2 regions of the Actinoplanes sp. CA-051413 genome follow, and region 2 is predicted to be linked to the other one. Evidence: riboswitches for the same ligand, from Rfam matches in the RefSeq annotation. Region 2 holds a riboswitch; the other holds the start of a gene.

Region 1 (8,476 bases), 3.3 Mb from region 2:
GACCCGGTCGGTGGCCCGGTCCCGCAGCCCGACCAGCTCCAGCACCTCGTGGACCCGCACCCGCTCGACGCCGCCGGCGTCGGCGAGCAGGGAGAGAGTGTCGCGGGCGGAGAAGTTGCCGAAGAACTGCGGGCTCTCCACGATGGCGCCGACCAGGCCGGCGACCTCGGGCAGGGCCTGCGGCACCTCCCGGCCGAGCAGGGCCATCCGGCCGCCGTTGGGCCGGATCAGGCCGAGCAGCGTACGCAGCGTGGTGGTCTTGCCGGAGCCGTTGGGCCCCAGGAAGCCGTGCACCTGACCGGCCTCGACGACCATGTCGAAGCCGTCCAGCGCCCTGCGCACCCCCTTGCGGCTGCGATAGGTCTTGCGCAGGCCCTGTATCTCGAGGACAGCATTCACGCCGTCACCCTAATCACTCTCCGCCACTGTTCCCGGGGAAACGGGCCGTGACCCCGCCCGGGGGACCAGGGGCGGGGTCACGGCCGATCCGGGGAGAGCTCAGGCGCGGCCGCTGCCGGCCGTCACCGAGGCGACCTGGGTGCCGGAGAGCGTGCCGCCCAGATAGAGGCCGCCGCCCGCGTCGGTGCCGGAGACCGAGCCGCCCGTGTAGATCCGGTACGACGTACCGCGGGTCAGCGAGCTCAGGTCGAAGAGCACACCCTTGAGCACCCGGGTGCTGCGGAACGAGGCGAGCTGGGTGCCCGAGGCGGTGGCCAGGTGCACGATCGTGCCCGCCGGCTGGTTCGCGCTGAACGAGTACGCCACCCACGCCTGACCACCGGACGGCAGCGCGCTGGTCGACGCGGTCAGGCCGGTGGCCAGGATGGACCCGCCGGTCATGGTCAGCGCGCCGTTGGAGTCCAGGCCACCCTCGCCACCGCCGCGCGTGGGCGAGCCGTTGGCGATGACCGTCCCGCCGGAGATGGCCAGGATGCCGTTGGAGTCGAGACCGTCCGTGCCGCCGCTGACCGTCACCGTGCCGCCGGTGACCTTGATGAAGGCGTTGGGCGCGACCTGCATCTCGTTGACGCCCTCCTCGGCGGCGTTCACGGCGTCGTCGGTCGCGGTCACCGTCACGATGCCGCCGGCGAGCGTGGTCCGCATGGCTTCCAGACCCTCGTACGACCTGGTCACGGTCACAGTGCCGGCGGAGACGGTCAGGGCCGTGTCGGCGTGCACCGCGTCGTCGCCGCTGGCCACGGTCAGCGTGCCGCCGTCGACGGTGATCAGGTTGTTGGAGTTGATCCCGTCGTCGGACGCGTTCAGGTTGAGCTGCCCGTCGCTGACGACCACGCTGACGTCGGCCTTGACGGCCTTGGTCGAGGTCGTGCCCGGGGCCGTGGTGCTGCCGCCGCCGGTCGTCGCGGTCAGGCTGCCGCCCGCGACGATGATGTCGGTGGTCGCGCTGATGCCGTCACCGGCGGGTGCGGTGAGGGTACGGGCGCCGCCGGCCAGGTAGACGTACCCCTCGGTGGCGTCGGTCGTCTCGTCGGACTTGATCGCGTCGCCACCGGCCGTGACCCCCAGCGTGCCGCCGGTGTGCACGACGTAGTCCTGGCCCCGGACGCCGTCGTCCTTGGCCGTGACGGTGATCGTGCCCGAGTCGATGACCAGGCCGTCGTCGCTGGCGATGCCGTCGGCGGCGTTGCCGGTGACGGTCAGCGCCCCGGCGCCGGTGATGGTCAGGTCGGCCGCGCTGGACAGGGCGGCGCTCGGGTTCACCGCGGTCGTGTACGTCGCCGGGTCGGTGAGCCGGTTGGCGGTGCCGTCGGCCAGCACGACCATGACCTCGTCGGCCGCGACCACCGAGAGCGGCGCGGTGCCCGAGTTGGCGACGGTGACCCCGTTGAGGATCAGCCGTACCAGGCCGGCCCCGGTGCTGTTGACCACGATCCGCCCGTTCGTGAGCGAGCCGGTGAAGCGGTAGGTGCCGGCGGCGGTGACCGTGACAGTGCTGCCGCTGATCGAGACGCCGCTGCTGGTGGACGTGGCGCCGGAGCCGGTCAGGGTCACCGCGGCGACGGCCGACTCGCTCCAGACGTGGTCGGCCGGGTCGTCGTGGTCGGGGGCGTTGGCGGCCAGCGCCTGCGCCGCGGCGGGGCCCGCGGCGAGCACGACCGGGTCGGCGGCCCGGGCGGCGGCGCCCGGTACGAGGGCCAGGGCGCCGGCGAGCGCGGCGGTCAGGACGGGGGAACGGTGCATGTCTCGGTCCTTCGGTCGGCGGCCGGCGCGGGGCAGGCCGGGGCAGCGGGGTGGAAGTGCCGGCGCAGCAGCCGGCGCCACGGGGCGGACGGCAGCTCGGGGCGCAGAGCGGCCAGGCCGGTGGCGTACTTGGAGATGGACGCCGGGCGGTGACCCCGGGCCCACAGCAGGCGGTCGACCTCGGAGGCCGCCGCCCGGGTCTTGGTCTCGACCACGGCGATGCCGGGCAGGCTCAGGTCAGGCAGGCTCAGGTCCGGCGCGGCCCGGCCCGGCCCGGTCCAGGACAGGTCGATGTCGATGGTCACCCGGCTCTGCGAGGCCGGGAGATACAGAGTGCTGCGCAGATAGTGGGTGGCCAGCGCCGGGGCGAAGACCAGGCCGCTGACGTCCAGGTCCTCGAGAACGGCGTCGACGAACCAGCGGCCGGGTCCGAGGTCGTCGTGGTGCTGCCGCTCGTACGCCAGGCGGGTCTTGACCGTGCCGCCGCGTACCCCCTCGGTCTTGACCTCCAGTAGGCACGTGCCGGAGTCCAGGTAGGTCCGCGTGCGGACCTTGAACCGGCGGCGCCGGCGCAGCGCGGTGAGCCGGAAGCAGAGAAGGTCCGCAGTGTCGAAATAGACCGAGGCGTAGCGGAACAGCCGGATGCCGTCGATGTCCAGGATCCGGGTGTCGCGGCCCAGCGCGGGCAGCAGCGTGGCCAGCTCGCTCAGCGGCAGGACGTACTTGCGGTCCCGCCTGACCTGCAGCTCGGCCTGCGCGGTGAGCTCGGCCAGCCCGATCGGGCCGAGGCCGGCCAGTCCCTCCAGCCGCGGCGGCGCGGCCGGCGCGGCGGTCACGGGCGGGCTCCGGCCGTCGCAGCCACGCGGGTGCCGGCCACCGAGCGGGCCCGCGAGTACCGGACCTCGACCACCGTGGTCTCGTTGACCAGGTCGACCCGCTCGACGGCGACCGCGTGCACCCGGGCGCCGAGGACCTGTTCCAGCTGGGCGACCAAGGCCACCTCGTCGGTGATCGCCGAGTCGAGGACCAGCACCTGGCGCCGGTAGCCGCGGAACAGCCGGGGATGGTCGCCCAGGAACATCACCACGAGGATGAGCGCCATGAGCGCCGGCGCCAGCCACACCGCACCGCCGCCCAGCGGGCCGATGATGCCCAGCGCCAGCGCGGAGAAGTAGTAGGCCACCTCGTGCTGGTCCAGCTCGGTGGAGCGCAACCGGATGATCGAGAGCACGCCGAAGAGCCCGAGACCCAGCCCGGCTCCGACGGTGCCCGAGCTGAGCGAGCCGGCCACGGCCAGCACGCCGACGTTGACACCGAGGTACGCGACGACGAGGTCACGGCGGCGGTGCCGGGGGAAGTAGAGCCCGAAGACGAGCACGGACACCGCGACGAGATCGATCGCATACAGCACGGGGGTCCTCCATCCGGCCAACAAATCCATAACTTTCAATGGACAGTAGGGCCGGAGAGCGCGTTCCAACCTCAGAGATTGCTGTGAATCGATTGATGTGTATCGATCAACGGGCTGCGTGCCCGGGAGCTGAAGCTCACACCTCGGGATGCTTGGCAGCGCTTTGGCCGCCCACGCCGTAAGGTGAGGGACACAACTGAATACCTCATCCAGAGGGGCTGAGGGAACGGCCCGATGACGCCCCGGCAACCACCACACATGTCTCGATGGCGAGGCCCAGCGTGTGGCAGGTGCTAATTCCGTCCCCACGCGCGTCCACCGACGCCGGGGGAAAGATGAGAAGGAGCCTCATTGTGACGTCCACCGTCGACGCCCCCCGCCAGTCCACCAGCCCCGCCCGTGCCCTCGTGTGCCGTGGTTGCGGCGCCGAGTTCCCGCTGGCCGCGCAGCACGCCTGTTATGAGTGTTTCGGTCCCCTCGAGGTCGCGTACGACGCCGCCGCGCTGGCCGCGGTCACCCGCGAGCAGATCGAAGCCGGCCCGCACAACATCTGGCGCTACGCCGCCCTGCTGCCCACCGGCCAGGACCCGGCCACCCGCGTCACCCTGAACCCCGGCCTGACCCCGCTGGTCAGCGCCGCCGCGCTGGCCGCCGAGGTCGGCCTGCGGGCCCCGCTGTGGGTCAAGGACGACTCGGCCAACCCGACCCACTCCTTCAAGGACCGGGTCGTCTCGGTGGCCCTCACCGCCGCCCGCGAGCTCGGCTTCACCCGCTTCGCCTGCGCCTCCACCGGCAACCTGGCCAACTCCGTGGCCGCGCACGCCGCCCGGGCCGGGGTGCCCTCGATCGTCTTCATCCCGGGCGACCTGGAGCAGGGCAAGGTCATCACCACCGCGGTGTACGGCGGCGAGCTGGTCGCCATCGACGGCTCCTACGACGACGTCAACCGGCTCTGCGGCGAGCTGGTCGAGACCGACGAGTTCGAGGACACCGCCTTCGTCAACGTGAACGTGCGCCCGTTCTACGCCGAGGGTTCGAAGACTCTGGGTTACGAAGTGGCCGAGCAGCTCGGCTGGCGGATCCCGGCCCAGGTGGTCGTGCCGATGGCCAGCGGCGAGCTGCTCACCAAGATCGACAAGGCGTTCACCGAGCTGGTGGAGATCGGCCTGGTCGAGGCCCCCGAGGGCGGCTGGACCGTCTTCGGCGCCCAGTCGGCCGGCTGCAACCCGATCGCCACCGCGCTGCACAACGGCACCGACCAGATCATCCCGGTCAAGCCGACCGGCATCGCCAAGTCGCTGAACATCGGTGACCCGGCCGCCGGCGCGTACGCCATCGAGGCCGTGACCCGCACCGGGGGCTGGATGGACTACGCCGACGACGACGAGATCCGCGACGCCATCCAGCTGCTCGCCCGCACGACCGGCGTGTTCGCCGAGACCGCCGGCGGGGTGACCGTGGCCGTGCTCAAGAAGCTGGTGGCCAGCGGCAAGCTCGACCCGGACAAGGAGACCGTCGTCTACAACACCGGCGAGGGCCTCAAGACCCTGGACGCCGTCGCGGGCCAGGTCGGACCCACCCACCGGATCAAGCCGTCCCTCCGCGGCGCCCGGGATGCCGGCCTGCTCGGGTGACACACGGTAGTCAGCACTCTGCCTAACGTCGAGAATTCCTACCCGCGAGGACTTGCGCGGGGGTCGCCGGCTCGGCAGGATGCTCTACGCGGGAGGACGCGACGCCGTACGTGGCCCCACCTTCGAGCTTGGCGACAATCTCCTGGGGGCCCAACGACCCAGTGCCGGAGGCGCTGTGCGCGCGTCCTCCCGACCAAATCTCAGTCGCGGTCAGATGGCCGGCGGCGCAGGCTGTCGGGATGCTGCGGATAGTTCCCCTCACCGACGAGCGGGCGGCCTACGAGATCGACCGGGCCGCCGCCGAAGCGGACGCCCCCGACATCCCGTTCAGCTCCTTCGAGACCTATTGCACCCGGCTGCGGCACCCGTGGCCGGGCAACCAGGCGGAGCAGTACCTCGCCGTCCACGACGGGACCCCCGCCGGCCACCTCGAGCTGTACCTGCCGCAGCTCGACAACCTGGCCAACGTCATCGTCGAGCTGTTCGTCCACCCGGACCACCGCCGCCGGGGCACCGGCCGGGCCCTGCTCTCCCACGCGGTGCGCCGCGCGACGGAGCTCGGCCGCCGGCACCTGATCAGTGAGGCCGTGAACGCCGACGCCTTCGCGCGAGCCGCAGGCGCGATCCCGGCCCTGGTGGAGATCCGCAGCCGGCTGGACATCAAAGGCCCCTTGCCCGACGACAGCCCCACGGCGGCCGGCTACCGGCTCGTCCGATGGACGGACCAGGCGCCCGAGGAACTGCTGGACGACATCGGCTACCTGGACAGCCGCCTCAACGAGGACGCGCCCACCGGTGAACTGGCCGTGGAATCCGAGAAAGTGGACGCCGCCCGGGTCCGTGCGGCCGAGGAGACCCTGCGCATCCGGAGGCGTACGACGTTCCACACCGGCGCCGTGCACGAGGAGAGCGGACGCCTCGTCGCCTGGACGATGATCGCGAGCGAGAACGACACCGACTGGCACGCCTGGCAGAACATCACCATCGTCGACCCGGACCACCGCGGGCACGGCCTCGGGCTGACGATCAAGAACCACAACCTGCGGTACGCGCGTACGGCCCGCCCCGGCCTGCGGGCGATCGACACCTCCAACGCCGAGGAGAACGAGCACATGCTCCGGATCAACCAGGCGATGGGCTTCCGGCCGGTGGATCGCTGGACCCAGTGGCAGCTGACCGTCTGAACCGGCGCAGCCCCGGCCGCAGCGGGGCCACCCGGTAGCCGCCGTGCTCCAGGCCCGCATGCCGCTCGAAGGCGTTACGCGTGCCGTAGGTGCCGGTCATCGTCCACGAGTAGCCGCAGGACAGCCAGTACGCCGGCCAGAACAGCGGGCCCAGCACCGCGTACTGCCCGGCGTGCCGGCTCTCGTGGGCCAGCAGCGCGGCGCGGCTCTCGTCCAGCAGCCACTCCGCCGTACGCCGGGTGATGATCACCGAGCCGATGGTGAAGCAGGTCGCCGGGGGCGCCTTGCGGCAGTAGCCCTCCGCGATCAGGATGCCGCCGGGGCCGCGGCGCACCTTGGTGCCCGTCAGTGCGGCGATGCCCAGGCCGACCAGCGTGGTGCCGTTCACGGCGGTCAGCACCGTGCGGGCCAGAGGCCACCCGGCGCCCATCAGGCCCGCCGGCGCATCTGCAACTCCAGCAGACCCGGGACGATCGGGTGCGGCACCCGTACGCCGGTGTCCTCGAAGCCCAGGCGCTCGTACGCCCGGACCGCCCGGTCGTTGCCGACCACGACCTCGAGCATCAGCTCACCGCGACCCATCGCCACCGACCACTCGGCCACCGCCTCGACCAGCTCGCGCAGCACGCCCCGGCCGCGCTGGGCCGGTGTGATGTAGACCGCGAAGACGACCGTCGCACGCGGATCCTCCGGCAGCACCGTGCCGCCCGCGTGACCGATCAGCCGGCCCCCGGGATCGGCCACGAACTGGGCCAGCTGGCCGCCGGTCGACGCCTGCGCGATCCGGCGCCGGTAGTCGGCGTGCGGCCGGGCCGCGGCCTGGGCCAGGGTCTCCAGGAAGGCGAGCGGGCTGTCAGCCAGCATCTCCAGCCGCAGCGCGCGCATCCGGCCGGCGTCCGCGGGAGTGACCCGGTGCACGGTCATGGTGGGCGCGACAGTGCTGGTCATGCTGCTCTGCCTACCTCGTCGCCCAGGTGGGGGCAAGTCGGACGCCGATAAACGACCGCCGCGGGCACCCGTGCGGGCGGTCCGTTCTGCTTGCACTCGCCCCAGCAGAGTGCTAAACAAGTGATTGGCACTCGCGCCATGTGAGTGCCAGCAGGTCGGGACGGTGGGGTCACGGCTGCGGCACCGCCATCGGTGCCGGGGCACGGGACCGGTCGTCGCGGGCTATCCGGCTCGGCCTGAGGACGTCACATCGCCAGGTGGTGACGTCCGCATGGTTCTCAACGTGCGGAAAGCGGGCCGGACCGGCCCGGCGCCGCGAATGTCCAGGAGGACAAAGCCGTATGGCCAAGATCATCGCATTTGACGAGGAAGCTCGTCGCGGCCTCGAGAGTGGTATGAACCAGCTCGCCGACGCCGTCAAGGTGACGCTCGGCCCCAAGGGCCGCAACGTCGTGCTCGAGAAGAAGTGGGGCGCTCCCACCATCACCAACGATGGTGTGTCGATCGCCAAGGAGATCGAGCTCGAGGGCACCTTCGAGAAGATCGGCGCCGAGCTGGTCAAGGAGGTCGCCAAGAAGACCGACGACGTGGCCGGCGACGGCACGACGACGGCGACCGTCCTGGCCCAGGCCCTGGTTCGCGAGGGCCTGCGCAACGTCGCGGCCGGCGCCAACCCGATGGCCCTCAAGCGGGGCATCGAGGCGGCCGTCACGGCTGTCTCCGACGAGCTGAGCAAGCTCGCCAAGGACGTGGAGACCAAGGAGCAGATCGCCTCCACCGCCTCCATCTCCGCCGGTGACTCCACGGTCGGCGAGATCATCGCCGAGGCCATGGACAAGGTCGGCAAGGAAGGCGTCATCACCGTCGAGGAGAGCAACACCTTCGGGCTCGAGCTGGAGCTCACCGAGGGCATGCGCTTCGACAAGGGCTACATCTCGGCGTACTTCATGACCGACGCCGAGCGCATGGAGGCCGTCTTCGACGACCCGTACATCCTCATCGCGAACAGCAAGATCTCCGCGGTCAAGGACCTGCTCCCCGTCCTCGAGAAGGTCATGCAGGGCGGCAAGCCGCTCATCATCATCGCCGAGGACGTC
Region 2 (8,476 bases):
GCAGCTGGCGTACCAGGCTCTGGCCGAGCAGCTGATCGCGCTGATCGCCGACAGCGACCCCGCGCACGTCCAGCTGGACCGCCTCGAGGTGACGCCGGCCTTCTACACGTTGCAGGACGACGTGGACGAGGTGTCGCGGGCGTACCACGACGCCGCCCAGCTGCAGGTGTCCGCATTACGCCGGACCCAGGTACGGCTGCTGGTCGGCACCTCGGTCGGTTTCGCGGTCGGACTGACCCTGGTCGGCATGATCCTGCGCCTGGTGCTGAGCTACCAGCGGCGGCTGGTCGAACAGGCGGCGGCGAGCCGGCACCTGGCCCTGCACGACCCACTGACCGGCCTGCCCAACCGGACTCTGTTCGGCCAGCGGCTGCAGACCGCCCTGGCCGGTGTGACCGCGGGGACCGGCCATCAGGTGGCCCTCATGGTCATCGACCTGAACGGGTTCAAGGCCGTCAACGACACCCTCGGCCACCACGCCGGTGACCTGGTGCTGCTCGAATCCGGGCGGCGGCTGGCCGCCGGGGTCGGTGCCGACGGTGTGGTGGCCCGGCTCGGCGGCGACGAGTTCGCCGTGCTGCTGCCCCGCGTCGCCGGCGCCGCCGAGGCCACCGAGCTGGCCGAACGGCTGGTCGGCGCGCTGCGCCGCGACTTCGTCCTGGCCGAGGGCCCGGCGGCGATCAGCGGCAGCCTCGGCATCGCGCTCGGCCCGCTGCACGGCGCCGGCGACGAGCTGTTCCGGCACGCCGACGCGGCGATGTACCGGGCCAAGGGCAACGGCGGCGGGGTCGCCGTCTACGACGCCGCCGAGGACGCCGAGATCCCGGACCGGATGCAGCTCTTCGCCGACCTGCGGGCCCTGCTCGACAGCGGCGACCCGGACGGTCAGCTGCGGCTCTACTACCAGCCCCAGGTACGCCTCAGCGACGGCGTCGTGACCTCGGTCGAGGCGCTGGTCCGCTGGCAGCACCCCGAGCGGGGACTGCTGCTGCCGGCCACGTTCCTGCCCGTCGCGGAGAGCCGGGGCCTGGAGATCCGGCTGACCGACCACCTGCTGAGGCTGGCGGTCAGGCAGGCCGCGCGCTGGCTGGCCGAGGGGCACACGTACCAGGTGGCGGTGAACGTGTCGCCCGGCTGCCTGATCGACGCCGGTTTTGTCGCCCGGGTGCTGAGCACGGTGGCCGCCGCCGGCCTGCCGCCGCAGCAGCTGTGCCTGGAACTGACCGAGACCAGCATCATGGCCGACCCGGACCGGGCGGTCCGCGCGCTGCACGAGGTCCGCGAGCACGGCGTCACCGTGTCGGTCGACGATTTCGGCACCGGCTTCAGCTCGCTGGCCCAGCTGCGCCGGGTGCCGGCCGACGAGCTCAAGATCGACCGTACGTTCGTCCGCGACCTCACCCCGGGCACGCCCGACGCCGTCATGGTGCGCAGCGCGATCGACCTCGGGCACAACCTCGGCTTGTCCATGGTGGCCGAGGGCGTGGAGGACGTGGCCGCGCTGCTGCGGCTGCGCGAGATGGCCTGCGAGTACGCCCAGGGCTACGCGCTGAGCCACCCGGTGCCCGCCGACCAGCTCCCGCAGGCCTGCCAGGACGCCGAGGACGTCGTACGCCACGCGGTCGGTGCCGCGGCTACCGCCTGATCGAGGGTATGGACGGCCGTCGCCCGGGTATGCGCGACACATGGATCAGGACGGCTCGCGCGCGAGCATGACGTTCATCGGCAACGCGACGACCGTGTTGCGGCTCGGGGACTTCACCCTGCTGACCGACCCCAACTTCGTGTCCGCGGGCAGCCGGGTGCACCTGGGCTACGGCATGTGGACCCGGCGCCTGCTCGACCCGGCCTGCTCGGTCGCGGAGCTGCCGCCGCTCGACGCGGTGCTGCTGTCGCACTTCCACGGCGACCACTGGGACCGGGTCGCCACGGCCGAGGTGGCGAAGACGACGCCGATCGTCACCACCCGGGAGGCCCAGCGCAAGCTACGGCGCCGCAAGTTCGAGGATGTCCTGGGCCTGCCGACCTGGGAGAGCCACGAGCTCTCGCGGGGGAGCCAGCGGCTGCGGGTGACCTCAGTCCCCGGCCGGCACGGTCCCGGCCTGATGGACCGCCTGCTGCCGGACGTGATGGGCTCGGTGGTGGAGCTGGAGGAGGACGGCCGGTGCCGGCTGCGGCTCTACATCACCGGGGACACGCTGTATCGGCCGTTCCTGGAGGAGGTGCCACGGCGCTGCGGCGAGATCGACGCCATGATCATCCACCTCGGCGGCACGAAGATCATGGGCATGCTGCTCACCATGGACGACAAGCAGGGCGTGGCGACGACCGAGCTGATCCGGCCGCGGCTCACCATCCCGATCCACAACGACGACTACGTGGTGCAGAAGCTGCCGCTGAGCGCCTTCCTGCGGCGGGCCGGCGAGCACGGCCTCACCGGGATCCAGCCGATCACCCGCGGGAACAGTCTGGAGCTGCCGCTGCGCTGAGCCGGTGGCCCGGCGCAGCGGCAGCCCCGCCGGCTACGCGGTCGGTGCGGCCGCGGCCATGACCTGCGGGGTGCGCTCCCAGACGCGGTGCAGGCCGAGAGCGGCGACGAGCTGCTTGCGGTACGCGGCCGTCATGCCGTCGGCGAGCAGGATGCCCGGTGCCCCCACGTCGATGCCCGCGGTGCGCAGCGCCTGCACGCCGTCACCCCACGCGCCGAGGGCCTTGGCGTGGCGGAACGCCTCCTGCAGCAGCACGGTCAGCTTCACGTCCGCGAGGTCGCCGGCGCCGCCCGCGACCAGGATCGCGTCGTACTCGATCGACCGCGTGGTCAGCAGCGTGCGCTCGATGATCTCCTTCCGCAGGCCCTTGACCAGCTCGCCGCCGTGCGACGCGATGACCCGGACGAAGGCGCCCTGGGCCGTCAGCGCGTCGCGCAGCTTGCCGATCCCGGCGAGATCGGCCTTCGGACCGGCGACCACGCCGACGACCCGGCCGGCGATCGGGCCGGGCACCCCGGTGACCTGGGACAGGGCGGCGGAGACCCGCACCTCGGCGACCGGCGTGCCGGCCGGGGCGGGCAGTCCCAGCCCAGCGGCGACCTGGGCGCACAGGCCCGCGTCCACGTTCGCCAGCACGCCGAGCATGCGCTCGCGGATCGCCTGCTCGTAGCACTTGCCGAGCTCGAAGGTGAAGGCCTCGGCCAGGTGGATCCGCTCGACCTCGCTCAGGCTGGCGTAGAACATCGCCGGCTGGCTGAAGTGGTCGTCGAAGGAGACCGGGTTGGCCCGTACCTTCTCACCCTCGACCAGCCGCGGCACGTGCACGAAGCCGCCCTCCGGCTCGCTCGCCGGGGCCGGGCCCTCGGCCCCGGCCAGGCTGTTGGGCAGGTACGGCGCGATGCCGCGGTGCACGGCGGTCTGGTGCATCCCGTCACGCAGGTTGTCGTTCACCGGCACGTGCGGCCGGTTGATCGGCAGCTGCGGGAAGTTCGGCCCGCCGAGCCGGGTGAGCTGGGTGTCCAGGTACGAGAACAGCCGCGCCTGCATCAGTGGGTCGTTGGTGACCTCGATGCCGGGCACCAGGTGGCCGGTGTGGAAGGCGACCTGCTCGACCTCGGCGTGGTAGTTGTCCGGGTTGCGGTTCAGCGTGAGCAGCCCGATCGGCTGGACCGGGGCCAGCTCCTCCGGCACGATCTTGGTGGGGTCGAGCAGGTCGATCCCCTCGAACGTCTCCTCGGCGCTGTCCGGCATCACCTGAATGCCGAGCTCGTACTCGAGGAAGGCGCCGGCGTCGATAGCGTCGGCCATGTCCCGGCGGTGGAAGTCCGGGTCGACCCCGGCGGCGAGCTGCGCCTCCTCCCAGACCAGCGAGTGCACGCCGGCGACCGGCTTCCAGTGGAACTTCACCAGGTGGGTGCCGCCGTCCGCGTCGACCAGGCGGAAGGTGTGCACCCCGAAGCCCTCCATGGTGCGGTACGAGCGCGGGATGCCGCGGTCGGACATGTTCCAGAAGACGTGGTGGGTGGCCTCGGTGTGCAGCGAGACGAAGTCCCAGAAGGTGTCGTGGGCCGACTGCGCCTGCGGGATCTCCCGGTCCGGGTGCGGCTTGCCGGCGTGGATGATGTCCGGGAACTTGATGCCGTCCTGGATGAAGAACACCGGGATGTTGTTGCCGACCAGGTCGACGTTGCCCTGATCGGTGTAGAACTTCACGGCGAAGCCGCGGGTGTCGCGCACGGTGTCGGCGGACCCGCGCGAGCCGAGCACGGTCGAGAAGCGGACGAAGACCGGCGTCTCCTTGCCGGCCTCGGCCAGGAAGCCCGCCTTGGTGACCGAAGCCGCGCTGCCGTACGCCCGGAAGACGCCGTGCGCGGCGGCCCCGCGCGCGTGCACGACCCGCTCGGGGATCCGCTCATGGTCGAAGTGGGTGATCTTCTCTCGCAGGTGGAAGTCCTCCAGCAGCGAGGGCCCGCGGGGTCCCGCCTTCAGCGAATGATCGGTGTCACTGAGCCGCAGACCCTGCGCCGTCGTGAGGAACTCCCCGGTCTGCAACCCCTGTTCCGGCGCCAGCGCTCCGGTCAGCGGGGTGGTCGCTGCCGGCTCCATGGCGGCCGGGCTCGGCACGGTGGGCTCTGACCTGCGGGGGCGCTTCACTGCCATCTACTGTCCTCGTCTCGAGACCGGGCACCGGGAATCCGGGCCGTGTCCCCGGTGCCCGATCTTGACCGTCCGAAACGCGCTATTGGTCTATTTCCCGACCGCACTGTGCGCGGCGAACGCCACCGCCCGCCGGGCCACGACGGTCCCGGCGGTCGTGATCGCGTTGTGCCCGGCCGCCGGCACGACATCGGTCACGGCGTACGGCGTCAACCGGGCGGCCTGCCGCAGCCAGCGCGGCGGCGCGATGGGATCGTGCTCGCCGCGCAGGAACAGCACCGGCGCATGGACCAGCGGGAGCCGGTGGTCGATGCGATGACGCACGGACAACCGCAGGGTGGTCAGGATCCGGCGAGGCCGCGCGTCGCGCACGTCGGCCGCGATGATCCGGGCCTGCCGCGCGTCCTCCCAGAGCAGATCGGCCAGCCAGCGGCGCGCCTGACCGGTGGCGGTGGGCGCGGCCGGGTCCACCGTCGGGCCGACCAGCACCAGCGCGGAGACCAGATCGGGCCGCCGTACGGCCAGCTCGACGGCGATCTGACAGCCGAACGAGTTGGCGAGTACCCGCGCGCCGGTGATGCCCTCGGTGTCCATCCAGGCGGCGATGACCGCCGTGTGCTGCTCGACGTCGAAGACCTGCCGGGGCTTGCTGGACAGGCCGAAGCCCGGCAGATCGGGCACGTGCACCGGGCCGCCGGTCAGCGCGGCGGCGGTCGGCATCAGGTAGCGGTGGGAGACGGCCAGCCCGTGCAGCAGCACCCACGGCCGGCCGGTGGCGGCGGCCCGGGAGCGTACGTGCAGCCGCAGGCCGGCCACCGCGGTCCAGTGGCTGACGAATCCCTGGGCGGTCCGCGGTGCGGCCCGGGTCAGTTGGCGCTGGCCGGGAGTCATCCGTGCGATGCGTCGTATCACCTGCCGCACATACCCCTGGGCATCCCGGCCAACCTCGGGTGCTCCGATCGGCGGAAGCGCCGCAGGCGGGCGGTCAGCTGGGGCGGGCGGTCAGCTCGGCGAGGGCGGTGATCAGGCGGTCGACGTCGTCGTCGGTCGTGCCCAGCCCGAAGCTCGCCCGCAGCAGCCCCGGCGTCGCGCTGCCGCAGCCACCCGTGCCTGTGTCCCCGGTCAGCCGCCGGGTCAGCGGGTGGGCGCAGAACAACCCGGCCCGCACCCCGATGCCGTACTCCCGGGCCAGCCGGTCGGCGATCACCGCGGTGTCGTGGCCGGGCAGGGCGAGCGACACGATGCCGACCCGGGGCTGCCGATCGCCGAACACGCTCACCGTCCGTACCCCCGGGATCCCGGCCAGTCCCTCCCGCAGCCGGCCCAGCAGCTCCTGCTCGCGCTCGTGCAGCGCGGCGCGGTCGGTGCGCAGCAGCGCCGCGCACACCGCGGCCAGCGACACCGCGCCGAGCAGGTTGGGGGTGCCCGCCTCGTGCCGGGCGGCCCCGCGGGCCCACGTCACGTCCCCGGCGGCGGCGCCGACCGCGGTGCTGGCCCCGCCGCCGCTGAGGTACGGCTCGGCGGCGTCGAGCCAGTCGGTCCGCCCGGCCAGGACGCCGGCGCCGAACGGGGCGTAGAGCTTGTGCCCGGACAGGGCGAGATAGTCCGCGCCCAGGGTGGCGAGGTCGACGGGGGAGTGCGGCGCGAGCTGCGCGGCGTCCACGACGATGCGGGCGCCGTACCGGTGGGCCAGGTCGGCCAGCCGCCGCACCGGCCAGATCTCGCCGGTCACGTTGCTCGCCCCGGTGACCGCGACCAGGACCGGCCCGCCCAGCCCAGGCCCGCCCAGCCCAGGCCCGCCCAGCCCAAGAGCGCCAAGTCCCGGCCCGTCCCGCCCGCGTACGCCCCGCAGCGCTCGCTCGACGGCCGCGACGGCCTCGTCCGGGCTCGCGGGCGTGGGCAGTCGCAGCGGGCGGCGCCACGGCAGCAGGTTCGCGTGGTGCTCACCGTCGAAGACGATCGTGGTGGCCTCGGGCGGCAGGGCGCGGGCGAGCAGGTTCAGCGCGTCGGTGGTGTTGCGGGTGAAGATCACTGTGTCGCCGGCCCGGGCGCCGATGAACTCGCCGACGAGGTCGCGGGCTCGCTCGTACTCCAGGGTCGAGGTCTGGGAGCGGATGCCGGTGCCGCGGTGCACGCTGCCGTACCAGGGGAGCAGGCTCTGCACGGCGTCCGCGGCGGCGCGCACGCAGGGGGCGGTCGCGGCGTAGTCGAGGTGGGCGAACGGGACCGTCGTGCCATCGGGCAGGTCGACGCTCAGTTCCGCGCCGACGACGTCGAGGTCGGTGTGCTGCAGGACGAGGGACATGGTGCTGCCTCCGGGAGGTCGGGGACCCCGCCCCGGGGCCCGCGCTTGCCCGCGTCGGTGTCGACGCCGGCCCGGTCCTCACCCGGAGCACCCCATCGCGAACACAAGGGTTGCCGGCCAGCAAGCCGGGGCTTCGCGCTGGCACTCATGACCTGAAAGCACCGTAGCAGAGCCGCCGGGGTCAGGTCTGCCGGGCGGTGACGGTCGTTACAAACTCCCGTCCGGGCATCGACCCGCGGCGGCGGTCCGGGCTATCTTCCGTCTTCGCAATACCCATCGGCTTTATAGGATTCGACGGTGCATCCGTGATTCAGATCCAGGGTCTGCGCAAGACCTACCACTCCCGCCGGCGCGCTGCCGTTGTCGCGGTCGACGGCGTTGATCTCAGCGTCGCCCGGGGCCAGATCTTCGGCGTGCTGGGGCAGAGCGGCGCGGGCAAGAGCACCCTGCTGCGCTGCGTCAACCTGCTGGAACGCCCGGACGCCGGGACCGTGGTCGTGGACGGCGTCGAGCTGACCGCGCTCAAACGCGGACCGCTGCGCGCGGCCCGGCAGCGGGTGGGCATGGTGCATCAGCATTTCGCGCTGCTGGCTTCCCGTACGGCGGCCGGCAACGTCGCCTTCCCGCTGGAGGTCACCGGCGTGCCGCGGGCCGAACGGGCGCGGCGGGTGGCCGAGCTGCTCGAGCTGGTCGGGCTGAGCGAGCGCGCGAACGCGTACCCGGCGCAGCTGTCCGGCGGGCAGAAGCAGCGGGTCGGCATCGCCCGGGCGCTCGCGGCCGGGCCGCAGGTGCTGCTCTCCGACGAGGCCACCTCCGCGCTGGACCCGGAGACGACCCGGTCCATCCTGGATCTGCTGCGGGAGCTCAACCAGCGGCTGGGACTCACCATCCTGCTGATCACCCACGAGATGGACGTGGTCAAGCGGATCTGCCACGCCGCGGCGGTGATGCGCGACGGCCGGTTCATCGAGTCCGGCCCGGTCGCCGATCTGCTGCGCCGGCCCGGTTCGGAGCTGGCCCAGGGGCTCTTCCCGCTGCCGCCGGCCGAGCCGCGGCCGGGGGAGACGCTCGTCGACGTCACGGTCAGTGGCGCGGCGGCCGACGAGCCGATCGTGGCCGAGCTCGCCCGGCGGTTCGACAGCGACGTGCGCATCGTGCACGGCGCAGTGGAGACGCTGGCCGCGACCCGGGCCGGGCGGCTGCGCCTGGCCCTGCCCGGCAGCGCCGACGACAATGCCGCCGCGCTGAGCCACCTCCGCGAGCGCGGCGCCCTGGTGACGGAGGCGGGGCGATGACCTTCGCTGAGCTTTCCGAGCTGCTGTGGACCGGCGTACGGGAAACGGCCTGGATGGTCGGCTTCTCCGCCCTGCTCACCGCCGTCGGCGGGCTGCTGGTGGGCATCCTGCTGGTGCTGACCGACCGCGGCGGGCTGCTCGCCGCCCGGCCGGTCAACGCGCTGCTCGGCCTGGTCGTCAACGTCGGCCGGTCGCTGCCGTTCATCATCCTGCTGGTCGCGGTCATCCCG

What was found. Region 2 has a riboswitch for S-adenosylmethionine ahead of ACQP2Y_RS28695 (aminotransferase class V-fold PLP-dependent enzyme). Riboswitches for the same ligand answer to the same signal wherever they lie in the genome.
Region 1: it holds a riboswitch for S-adenosylmethionine, as region 2 does, so the genes downstream of both, thrC (threonine synthase) here and ACQP2Y_RS28695 (aminotransferase class V-fold PLP-dependent enzyme) in region 2, are expected to answer to the same signal.

The regions. Positions count from the first base shown of each region.
Region 1 is NZ_CP192100.1:9,426,256-9,434,731, reverse strand. It holds gene ACQP2Y_RS44535 (ATP-binding cassette domain-containing protein) at 1-399, opposite strand, end outside; gene ACQP2Y_RS44530 (carbohydrate-binding domain-containing protein) at 499-2,202, opposite strand; gene ACQP2Y_RS44525 (polyphosphate polymerase domain-containing protein) at 2,181-3,038, opposite strand; gene ACQP2Y_RS44520 (DUF4956 domain-containing protein) at 3,035-3,613, opposite strand; SAM riboswitch class I at 3,816-3,955, shown strand; gene thrC (threonine synthase) at 3,967-5,247, shown strand; gene ACQP2Y_RS44510 (GNAT family N-acetyltransferase) at 5,487-6,431, shown strand; gene ACQP2Y_RS44505 (hypothetical protein) at 6,370-6,861, opposite strand; gene ACQP2Y_RS44500 (N-acetyltransferase family protein) at 6,861-7,379, opposite strand; gene groL (chaperonin GroEL) at 7,721-8,476, shown strand, end outside.
Region 2 is NZ_CP192100.1:6,079,564-6,088,039, reverse strand. It holds gene ACQP2Y_RS28715 (putative bifunctional diguanylate cyclase/phosphodiesterase) at 1-1,645, shown strand, start outside; gene ACQP2Y_RS28710 (MBL fold metallo-hydrolase) at 1,686-2,489, shown strand; gene ACQP2Y_RS28705 (catalase) at 2,523-4,649, opposite strand; gene ACQP2Y_RS28700 (alpha/beta fold hydrolase) at 4,737-5,537, opposite strand; gene ACQP2Y_RS28695 (aminotransferase class V-fold PLP-dependent enzyme) at 5,632-6,951, opposite strand; SAM riboswitch class IV at 6,988-7,104, opposite strand; gene ACQP2Y_RS28690 (methionine ABC transporter ATP-binding protein) at 7,257-8,246, shown strand; gene ACQP2Y_RS28685 (methionine ABC transporter permease) at 8,243-8,476, shown strand, end outside.